2 regions of the Bacillus sp. LJBS17 genome follow, and region 2 is predicted to be linked to the other one. Evidence: predicted binding sites of a transcription regulator. Region 2 holds the regulator's gene; the other holds the start of a gene.
The links. The regulator Rex, encoded in region 2, represses fermentation and respiration genes when NADH is low (regulators of the CRP and FNR family bind a similar motif). The targets are predictions, from matches to a motif close to TTGTGAAATATTTCACAA.
Positions count from the first base shown of each region.

Region 1: a site for Rex is predicted at 3,324-3,341, ahead of KXZ66_RS20070 (formate/nitrite transporter family protein). Genes of this name have one in related genera too.

Region 1 covers NZ_CP079759.1:3,880,894-3,886,288, reverse strand. Annotated here, with positions in the region: gene vpr (serine protease Vpr) at 1-765, opposite strand, end outside; gene KXZ66_RS20080 (hypothetical protein) at 1,295-1,597, shown strand; gene sacT (sac operon transcriptional antiterminator SacT) at 1,637-2,467, shown strand; gene KXZ66_RS20070 (formate/nitrite transporter family protein) at 2,506-3,276, opposite strand; gene scrA (PTS system sucrose transporter subunit IIBC) at 3,578-4,963, shown strand; gene sacA (sucrose-6-phosphate hydrolase) at 4,960-5,395, shown strand, end outside.
Region 2 covers NZ_CP079759.1:617,835-623,229, reverse strand. Annotated here, with positions in the region: gene KXZ66_RS03255 (CPBP family intramembrane glutamic endopeptidase) at 97-831, shown strand; gene KXZ66_RS03250 (YdiK family protein) at 828-1,019, shown strand; gene tatC (twin-arginine translocase subunit TatC) at 1,251-2,015, opposite strand; gene tatAY (sec-independent protein translocase protein TatAY) at 2,022-2,195, opposite strand; gene KXZ66_RS03235 (redox-sensing transcriptional repressor Rex) at 2,217-2,864, opposite strand; gene moaC (cyclic pyranopterin monophosphate synthase MoaC) at 2,861-3,373, opposite strand; gene KXZ66_RS03225 (ABC-F family ATP-binding cassette domain-containing protein) at 3,499-5,395, shown strand, end outside.

The DNA.
Region 1 (5,395 bases), 920 kb from region 2:
TGTGGCATCAGGCGCTACGCCTTTAATCGTTCCGTTTGCAGCCACAGTTCCGGCTACGTGTGTGCCATGGTCAGTTGCCTCGCCCCTCGGATCGCCGGTTGGTGTTTCTTTTGGATCGTAATCATTGTCCACAAAATCGTATCCTTTATATTGTCCAAAGTTTTTCTTCAGATCTGGGTGATTGTATTCAACCCCAGTGTCAATAATCGCCACCTTGATGCCTTTTCCTGTGTAGCCTAAATCCCATGCATCGTTTGCTCCGATATAAGGCGCACTGTCATCCATTTGCGGAGATACGGCGTCTTCGGAGATTGTGACGTCTTTATCCTTCATATTGTCTGTTTTATATGTGACGTTCGGGTACACTGCCTTAACGTCTTTTACCGCTAGAAGTTTTGGAATCTCATTAGCTGGAAGCTTCATAGAGAAGCCTGAGAATACCTGCTCATATTCCCGGTTTACTTTTCCGTTTTTCACCGCTTTGATTGCTTTGTTTTTTGCTTTGGTGCGAGCGGTTTTCAGCTTGCTTTTCGATTGGCTTTCTCCCGCTTCCTTCGCTTCTGCCAAGGATTTTTCTTTTAATTCCACTATAACGGTTGTTTTTTTGCTTGTCGTCATATCGATATCACCGAATACCTCGGCTTTTTCCAGATCAGCCGACGTTTTTGAAGAAGCCGGAGCTGCCTGAACGCCCGTAATGCCTGTGGATAACGCAAAAAATAAGACGAAACTTACAAGCAGAAAGCGAATGATCCCCTTTTTCAATGTGTTTCCCCCTTTGTATTTAGAAAAAATGTGAAAGATCTAGTATATATTTCTTGAAAATTCAAAAAAATCCTTGTGTCATTTGGACCATTTATTGGATTTTGTTTGTGTATAACGAAGGAGTTATACACAGAACCCTGTGTATAAGTGAATAAACCTGTGTATATATATAGTTAGGAATATACGTTCGTATACAAAATATAGATAGAGTTTGTGGACATGTGGATATCTCTTGTGATTAAGTTGTTCTTATCTTTGGGATAACTTGTGTATAAAGTTTTCAAAGCGGTTCTCCAATTTTCATTTCAATTCTTTCAGCTTTCAACAAAACTTCTAAAAACTAGTTGGTTTTTTCACTCATATTGTGACAAAGAATTCTCTTTCCACGGTCTATCATAGAGTCATGAGTTTTGCTAGAGCCGCTAGTTTGCGAGAAAAGAAATCGGCCGTCTTTTCTTGCGGGCTGCGGCTGAGAAAACGGGCTGCTAAAAAGGCTGCCTGCCAAAAAGAAGCGGAGGGATGTTTTTCTATGAAACGTTTGCTTGTATCTTTACGGGTGTGGATGGTCTTTTTGATGAACTGGGTGACGCCGGACAGAAAAACTGCGGCTGCCGCGGTTTATTCGGCTCAGCGTACATACCAAAGAAAGGCGGCTGTGCAGGCCGCAGGACTCGTTTCGTTTTATGAATGGCGGATGGCTGTGAATGAGGAAGAAAAGCAGAAAGCGAAAGCCGCCGCGCTTTATAAAAGAAGATGTTTGCAAGCCTTCAAGGAATCGCCAAAGCAGGAGAGAGCGGGCCCGCATCTTTACATGGCGGTCAAAAGGAGGTAAAATCCCAGTCAAAAGCAAATTGGCGGGAGAGATAACCTCTTGAAAATCTATAAAGTATTAAACAACAATGCGGCTTTAATAAAAGAGGATGATCAGGAAAAAATCGTGATGGGGCCGGGAATCGCTTTTCAAAAAAAGAAAAATGATCTCATCCCTATGAATAAAGTGGAAAAAATCTTTGTCGTGCGCGACGAGAATGAAAAGTTCAAACAAATCCTGCAAACACTGCCGGAGGAGCATATAGAAATAGCTGAGGATATCATCAGCTATGCGGAAGGAGAGCTCGCGGCGCCGCTGAGCGATCACATTCATATCGCGCTTTCCGACCATTTGTCCTTTGCGATCGAAAGGATTCAAAATGGGCTGCTTGTGCAGAATAAATTGCTGCATGAGATAAAGGCGCTCTATAAAAAAGAATATGAGATCGGCCTGTGGGCGATCGGACATGTAAAAGAGACATTGGGCGTGTCTCTGCCTGAAGATGAAGCGGGTTATATTGCCCTTCACATCCATACGGCGAAGATGGATGCGGAGAGCATGTATTCAGCGCTGAAGCATACGACCATGATCAAAGAAATGATAGAGAAAATAGAACAATACTTTAATCGAAAGGTGGATGAAAACAGCATTTCCTATCAACGCCTTGTCACGCATTTGCGATACGCGGTCAGCCGGTTGGAATCAAATGAAGCGCTCCATCGTATGGACGAGGAGATGCTTTATTTCATCCAAAAAAAGTATTCATTCGCCTATCAATGTGCGCTGGAGCTGGCGGAGTTTTTGAAAAATGAATATCAATTACATTTGCCGGAATCCGAGGCCGGCTATATCACGCTGCATGTCCAGCGTCTTCAAGATCTCTCGGAATAACCGCTTTGACTTGCAGGGAGTGATCTCTGGAAGTTTTTTTATTGATCAGGATTCAGTGTGTAGTACATCCAGCCCATCATAACTATTCCCGCGGTCAGATTGCCGAGCGTAACGGGGATTAAGTTTCTGACTGCTCCCATCAGTGTCACTGTATCAGGGTGCTCGATCAAAAGCGAGATGGCGAATGTGCACATATTGGCAATGCTGTGTTCAAAGCCGGAAATAAAGAAGCAGAAAACGAAAAGCATCATGGTAAAAAGCTTTGCTCCTTCCCCTTTGAGAGACATTGGAATGAAAAAGGCGAGGCACACAAGCCAATTGCACAGCATTCCTCTGAAAAACAATTCGGAAGCCGGCGGCTCCATTTTGTGCTCTGCCAAATGAATCAAAAAGGAATGAACAGAAGGCTCCTCAAAAAGTCCCGTCGCGCTGATCAGGATGGCAAACAGAATGGCGCCGATTAAATTGCCGGCATAGCTTGACATCCACAAGTATAGGGTGTCGCGCCAGCTGATTTTTTTCCGGAGCGCGGTATAGGTGAAATAAAAGGTGTTGCCGGTAAATAAATCTCCGCCTCCGTAAGCAATCATCAGAATAGCGGCCCCGAAAGTGACAGCGGCTGCCGGAAAGGCAAACGGAGAATCAGCCATAAAGAAATAGCTGCCTGTTTTGCTTGCGGCTGTAATGCCAAAACCAATAAACATACTGGCCAAAATGGACCGAAGCACATAACGGATTTTGCTTGAAGCGAATATGTTTTGTTTTTTCAAAGCATACTGTTCAACCTTTTGTAATGCTTGAGTTTCCATTGTCTTTTCCTGCTTTCTTTCATGATTGAGCATAGTATAGCACGATATTGTGAAGTATTTCACAATTAATTTTTACGAATTTTTGTCTACATGTTATATCAAACTATTTAACTAAAAAAATAGTTGACGAAAACGCTATCATGATTTATGATGAAAGCGTATTCTTAATCTGAATAAGCGGGATTGTGACTGGTAAAGCAGGCAAGACCTAAAATTTGCGTAAATGAAAAAGGATCGCTGTGTCCTTTATTCGTTGGCGAATTTTAGGTCTTTTTTGTTTAAATAAAAGGGGGAGAAATAGATGGATTACAAAGAGACTGCAAAACGCCTCATTGAGCTTCTCGGAGGGAAAGAAAATATTATCAGCGCGGCTCATTGTGCAACAAGACTGCGTTTAGTGATGAAAGATGAATCAAAGATAGATCAAGCACAAGTAGAAGAGCTTGATGGCGTTAAAGGGGCTTTCAGCAGCTCTGGCCAGTACCAGATCATTTTCGGAACAGGCCTTGTGAATAAAGTATTCGATGCCTTTTCTAAAGAAGCTGATATCGAGCGTGAAGAACACGTCAATCATCAGGATGCGGCAAAAGAAAAGCTGAATCCCGCTGCGAGATTTGCGAAAACGCTTTCTAATATTTTTGTCCCAATTATCCCGGCTATTGTGGCCAGCGGCCTGTTAATGGGATTGCTGGGTATGATCAATGCGTTTCATTGGATGAGCAAGGATTCTGCAGTTTTTCAGCTGCTTGATATGTTTTCAAGTGCAGCATTCATTTTCTTGCCGATTCTAATCGGAGTAAGCGCTTCAAAAGAATTTGGCAGCAACCCGTACTTGGGAGCGGTCATTGGGGGAATCATGATTCATCCAAACCTTTTGAATCCATGGGGTTTGGCTGAAGCGACACCTGATTATATGCATCTTTTCGGATTTGATATCGCGCTTCTAGGCTATCAGGGAACTGTCATCCCTGTTCTGCTAGCGGTTTATGTGATGAGCAAGGTAGAGAAATGGACGAGAAAAGTGGTTCCACATGCGGTGGATTTGCTTGTTACACCATTTGTTACTGTGATTGTCACCGGGTTTGTTGCTTTTATCGCGATTGGCCCTCTAGGCAGAGCGCTTGGCTCCGGCATTACGGTTGCTTTAACTTATGTATATGACCATGCCGGTTTTGTCGCAGGTCTGATTTTCGGGGGCACGTATTCACTCATCGTGCTGACAGGCGTTCATCACAGCTTCCATGCGATTGAGGCAGGGCTAATTGCAGATATAGGCAAAAACTACTTGCTGCCGATCTGGTCAATGGCGAATGTCGCACAGGGCGGGGCAGGTCTTGCCGTCTTCTTTATGGCGAAAAAGGCAAAGACAAAAGAAATCGCGCTTCCGGCAGCATTTTCCGCTTTTCTCGGCATTACTGAGCCCGTCATATTCGGAGTCAATCTGCGCTACCGAAAACCGTTTATCGCCGCGATGATCGGAGGCGCATTGGGTGGGGCATATGTCGTCTTTACACATGTAGCTGCAAACGCTTACGGGTTAACGGGAATTCCGATGATCGCCATTGCGGCTCCGTTTGGCTTCAGCAACTTGATTCACTATCTGATTGGCATGGCGATTGCGGCAGTGTCAGCGTTCATTGCAGCATTTGTCATGAAGATTAATGAGGATGAGGAGAGGAAAAAATGACAGCACATGACCAGGAGCTTCGTCGCCGGGCTTATGAAGAAGTGGAGAAAAAAGAGCCCATCGCTAACAGCGATCCGCACCGCCAGCATTTTCATATCATGCCGCCGGTTGGGCTGCTGAATGACCCGAATGGCGTGATTTATTGGAAGGGCAGCTATCATGTATTCTTTCAGTGGCAGCCGTTTCAGACGGGGCACGGCGCAAAATTTTGGGGGCATTATACGACACAGGATGTTGTGAATTGGAAGCGGGAAGAGATTGCGCTGGCTCCGAGTGATTGGTTTGATAAAAACGGCTGCTACTCGGGCAGCGCTGTCACGAAAGACGATCGGCTCTATCTGTTTTACACAGGAAATGTCAGGGATCAGGATGGAAACCGGGAAACGTATCAATGCCTTGCTGTATCTGACGACGGACTGTCCTTTGAGAAAA
Region 2 (5,395 bases):
GCTCCCTTTTCCGTTAGCTTTTTCACCCCCGTACCGATTATGTTACAATAGCTGTAGAGATGAACGAAACCCACTTAACAAAGGAGTACATACCATTTGAGAAAACAGTATTGGTTTATTATTTTGACATATATCATCATGCAGTTTTCCGCATTAATCGCGATTCCCTTGTTATTTAAATTCGGTTATGCCGGAGGACAGCCTACAGATGAAAATATGCTGCATGCACAAGGTTTATGGTCCGTTATCAGCTTTATCGCCTGTCTCGTTGTTGTTCTGCTCATTCTGAGAACCGTTCCGAAAGAAACGCTGCGAAACGGACAGAAGGACTCAATCGGACTTTCTATCCTTTGGGCGATAGCCGGTTTTTTCATTGCCCTTTTCTCTCAAGGAATAGCAGGCTCTATTGAATATTATGTTTTTGGCATCGGAAGAGAATCAGAAAATACACAAGCGATTCTGGATGTCATTCAGGCAGTCCCGCTCATGATTATCGTTTCTTCCATCGTCGGGCCTATATTAGAAGAAATCATCTTCAGAAAAATCATTTTCGGCGCGCTGTACGAAAAAACGAATTTCTTTTTCGCAGGACTGATCAGCTCGGTTATCTTCGGTATTGTTCACGCTGATTTGAAGCATCTTCTTCTATATACAGCAATGGGCTTTACCTTTGCCTTTTTATATGCGAGAACAAAACGGATATGGGTGCCGATTTTCGCCCATTTAATGATGAATACATTCGTCGTCATCATGCAGCTTGAGCCTGTTCGGAATTACCTTGAACAGCAGAGCACACAAATGCAATTGATTATTGGAGGATTATTTTTATGAGAAACCCGGTAGTTTGGGGAATGATCTACTTTGCCGTAGGGTGCATCTTTACTTATCTTGCCGCAAGCTCGCCAGGCAGCATGTGGTCATTTTACTCCATCCTGCTGATGGTGTTCGCCGCTTACAACATCAGCATTTCTTTTAAGATGTTCGCCTTTTCATTTAAAATCAAAAAGAACCAGAAATAAAGAAAATCCATTTCTGAACGAGAAATGGATTCAAATTAAATCCTAAAACGGCTTTCGTTTTAGGATTTTGTCATTTTCAGCGTGATTGAAATCCCTTGAAGTCTAGGAAAGGCGAGCATTGGAGCGGAGCGAATGTTTTCATTCGTGAGCACCAACGCACAGACTTGACAACGAATGCGGGGGTTTGTCAACACGCTGAATCCATTTCTCTCATGAGAAATGGATTTTTTATTATTGCCCGGAAGACACGTCCTGATCGGCTGCACTGCTTTTCTGTGCTTTCCGATAAGCGGCCTTCGATATAAGGATACTGATTTCATATAAAATCAAAAGCGGGACTGTGACCATCATATGGGACAGAAGCTCAGGCGGTGTAATCAGGGCTGCGATCACCAGCAGCGTAAAATACGCATACTTTCTGATTTTCGCCAAGAACATCGGTGTCACAATTCCGAGCCTGGTCAAAAACATGAGGATGACCGGCATTTGGAACAGCAGTCCAAACGGAATCGTCAGCTGCAGAAGAAAATGAAAATATTCATTAATTCCGATCACCTGATTGACATTCAAGTCCTGAGAAATCCGCTTCATAAAATCAACAACAAAAGGAAATAAAATATAATATGAAAAAGATAAGCCCGCTAAAAACAGCAAAATAGAGATCGGAATGTAGCTGAGCGTTACTTTGCGCTCTTTCTCATAGAGGCCCGGGCTCACAAAAGCCCAAAGCTGATAAAGAATAACCGGCGAGGTCAAGACTATGCCGATGATAAATGCAAATTGCATAAACACATAAAGCGGGTCTGTCAGGTTAAACGCGTTAAGCGTAAGCTGCTTCGCTTCATCTGTTTCTTGCAGGTACACAATAATCGGCTTTGCTAAAAAAAATCCAGCAATAAAGAAAACGACAAACGCCAGCGCTACAATCAGCAACCGTTTTCGAAGCTCAGCAATATGCTCCAGCAGCGACATTTGATTCACTTTCATTCGTGTCATCCTAACTTACTGATCTTCTTTCTTTTTTTCCTCTTCATCACTCGTTAATCCTTTAGTAGCGTTTTTGAATTCACGAAGTGTGTCTCCCGCTGCTTTCCCCAATTCAGGCAGCTTTTTGGGACCGAAGATAATCAGAGCAACGATTGCGATAACAGCAAGGCTTCCAGGACCGATCGGCATATTTGGGCTCCTCCTTTCCCTCTATTCGATTTCCTCTAAAACTGAATAATGCTTCAAAAAATAAACCAGTGACTGAAGCTCAACTGCTAAATCTATATGATGAATTCGAATGTGTTCCGGCACATTCAAACGGGCCGGCGTAAAATTAAGGATTCCCTTGATTCCTAATGCGACCAATCTGTCTGTAATGGATTGAGCGGCAACTGCAGGCACTGTAAGAATGGCAACTGATTCATCTTTTACGTGTTGTTCAAGGTCATCAAGGTTATAGACGGGCACGCCGCCTACCTCAGTTCCTATTTTACTCTCATTTATATCAAAAGCCATAGAAATTTTTGTGTTATTGTTTTTTGTGAAATTATAGTGAAGAAATGCCGTTCCCAAGTTCCCGACACCAATCAAGATGACGTCTGTCATCTCATCCTGATCAAGCGTTTTCCGGAAAAAAGACAGCAAATAATCCACATTATATCCGTATCCTTTTTTGCCAAGAGCTCCAAAATAGGAAAAATCCCTCCGAATCGTGGCAGAATCAACCTTTACGGCATCACTGAGTTCAGCGGATGATACACGCTGTTTTCCTGACGCATGCAGATTCTTTAAAAAGCGATAGTAAAGCGGCAGCCGTTTCGCCGTCGCCTGCGGAATTTTTGATTGATCCTTATTCATTTTTGGTCCTCCAAATTATACTCGGATAGTTCTCTTTTAAAGTCACCGTTTTTCCCGCCTGTCTTCTCCAGCAAGAAAGTAGGGCCGATGACCATCCCCTTATCAAGGGCCTTGCACATATCGTAAACGGTAAGAGCGCACACCGATGCAGAAGTGAGCGCTTCCATTTCCACACCTGTACTCCCTTTCGTTTTGACCTGTGCTTTTATATGAAGTATAACTTCTGCTTCTTTTATTTTCCAGTCAAACGATATATCTACCCCGCTCAATGAAAGCGGATGGCACATCGGAATGATATTCGACGTTTGCTTTGCGGCCATAATGCCTGCCACCTGTGCGACAGCCAGTACATCTCCTTTGCCGATATCGTGACTCTGTATTTTCTCGTACACCTCATTCTTCATGTGTACGCTTGAAACAGCCGCCGCAGTACGGACAGTCGAAGATTTTTCGCTAATATCCACCATCTGGGCTCTGCCCTGTTCATTAAAATGAGAAAATCCATTCATATTAAAACGCTCCTTAAACAGATCATACACTATTTTCTTCTCTATGTCTTATATGGCCAATGTATTGTTTGCTGACTTCTGGTTCATAAGCTACACTTAACTTATTATAGCAGAGGTGAAATAATATGATGATCTTACAAATTAATCAGCTGTCCAAATCATTTGGTGCTGATACTATTTTAAACAATATAAAACTGGAAGTCAGAAATCGTGATCGCATCGCCATTGTAGGAAGAAATGGCGCCGGAAAATCCACGCTCCTTAAAATTATCGCAGGCCAGCTTTCGTATGAGAAGGGCGAAATTATTAAACCGAAAGATATTACAATGGGATATCTCGCCCAGCATACTGGCTTGGATTCTAAGCTTACCATAAAAGAAGAGCTGCTGACTGTTTTTGACCACTTAAAAGCAATGGAAAAGGAAATGCGGGCTATGGAAGAAAAAATGGCGGCAGCTGACCCGGGTGAATTAGAAAGCATCATGAAAACCTACGACCGCCTTCAGCAGGAATTCAAAGATAAAGGCGGCTATCAATATGAAGCGGATGTAAGATCTGTGCTGCATGGTCTCGGCTTCAGCCATTTTGACGATTCTACACAGGTTCAAAGCCTCAGCGGAGGCCAAAAAACAAGACTGGCTTTAGGTAAGCTTCTGTTAACACAGCCTGATTTGCTCATTCTCGATGAGCCGACAAACCATCTGGATATTGATACGCTTACCTGGCTTGAGCATTATTTGCAAGGCTATTCAGGAGCCATCCTCATCGTTTCGCATGACCGCTACTTTTTGGACAAAGTAGTAAACCAGGTATACGAGGTATCAAGAGCAGAAAGCAAAAAGTATCACGGCAACTACAGCGCTTATCTCGACCAAAAAGCCGCGCATTATGAAAAAGATCTGAAAATGTATGAAAAGCAGCAGGATGAAATCGCAAAGCTTCAGGACTTCGTGGATCGAAATTTGGCGAGAGCCTCTACCACAAAAAGAGCGCAAAGCCGCCGAAAGCAGCTTGAACGAATGGAAGTCATGTCAAAACCGCTCGGCGATGAAAAATCCGCAAACTTTCATTTTGATATTACCAAACAGAGCGGAAATGAAGTCCTCCGTGTTCAGGATCTCACAATCAGCTATGAAAACCAGCCGCCGCTTTTAACAGAGGTATCGTTCATGCTCACAAGAGGAGAAAGCGCCGCGCTTGTCGGCCCTAACGGAATTGGTAAATCAACATTGCTGAAAACATTAATAGACACCCTAAAACCAGATCAGGGAACGATCTCATACGGCTCAAATGTCAGTGTCGGCTATTATGACCAGGAACAGGCTGAGCTGACTTCCTCTAAACGTGTCCTTGATGAGCTGTGGGACGAGTACCCCGGGCTCCCAGAAAAAGAAATCAGAACGTGTCTCGGAAATTTCTTATTCTCCGGAGATGATGTGCTGAAACCAGTTCATTCACTGAGCGGAGGCGAAAAAGCAAGATTGGCTCTAGCTAAGCTGATGCTTCAAAAAGCCAACTTTCTCATCCTTGATGAACCGACGAACCATCTGGATTTAGACAGCAAAGAAGTTCTCGAAAACGCGCTGATTGATTATCCAGGCACACTGTTATTTGTCTCACATGACAGATATTTTATTAACAGAATCGCCACAAGAGTATTGGAGCTTTCTTCAAGCCATATAGAGGAGTATCTGGGAGATTACGATTATTATACAGAGAAAAAAACAGAGCAGTTTGAATTGGAGAAAATGAATCAGCAAGAGGAAACTGATAAAACGCCAGCTACAGTGAAGTCTGACTCCAAACGTTCCTACGAGGAAGAAAAAGAATGGAAAAAGAAAGAGCGCCAACGACTCCGTCGGATTGAAGAAATTGAAACCACCGTTCAAACCATTGAAGAAAACATCAGCCGCAATGATGAATTGCTATGTGACCCTGAAGTCTATCAGGATCATGAAAAAGTACAAGCTATCCATGCAGACAATGAGAAGCTCAATCAGGAGCTGGAATCTCTTTTGTCCG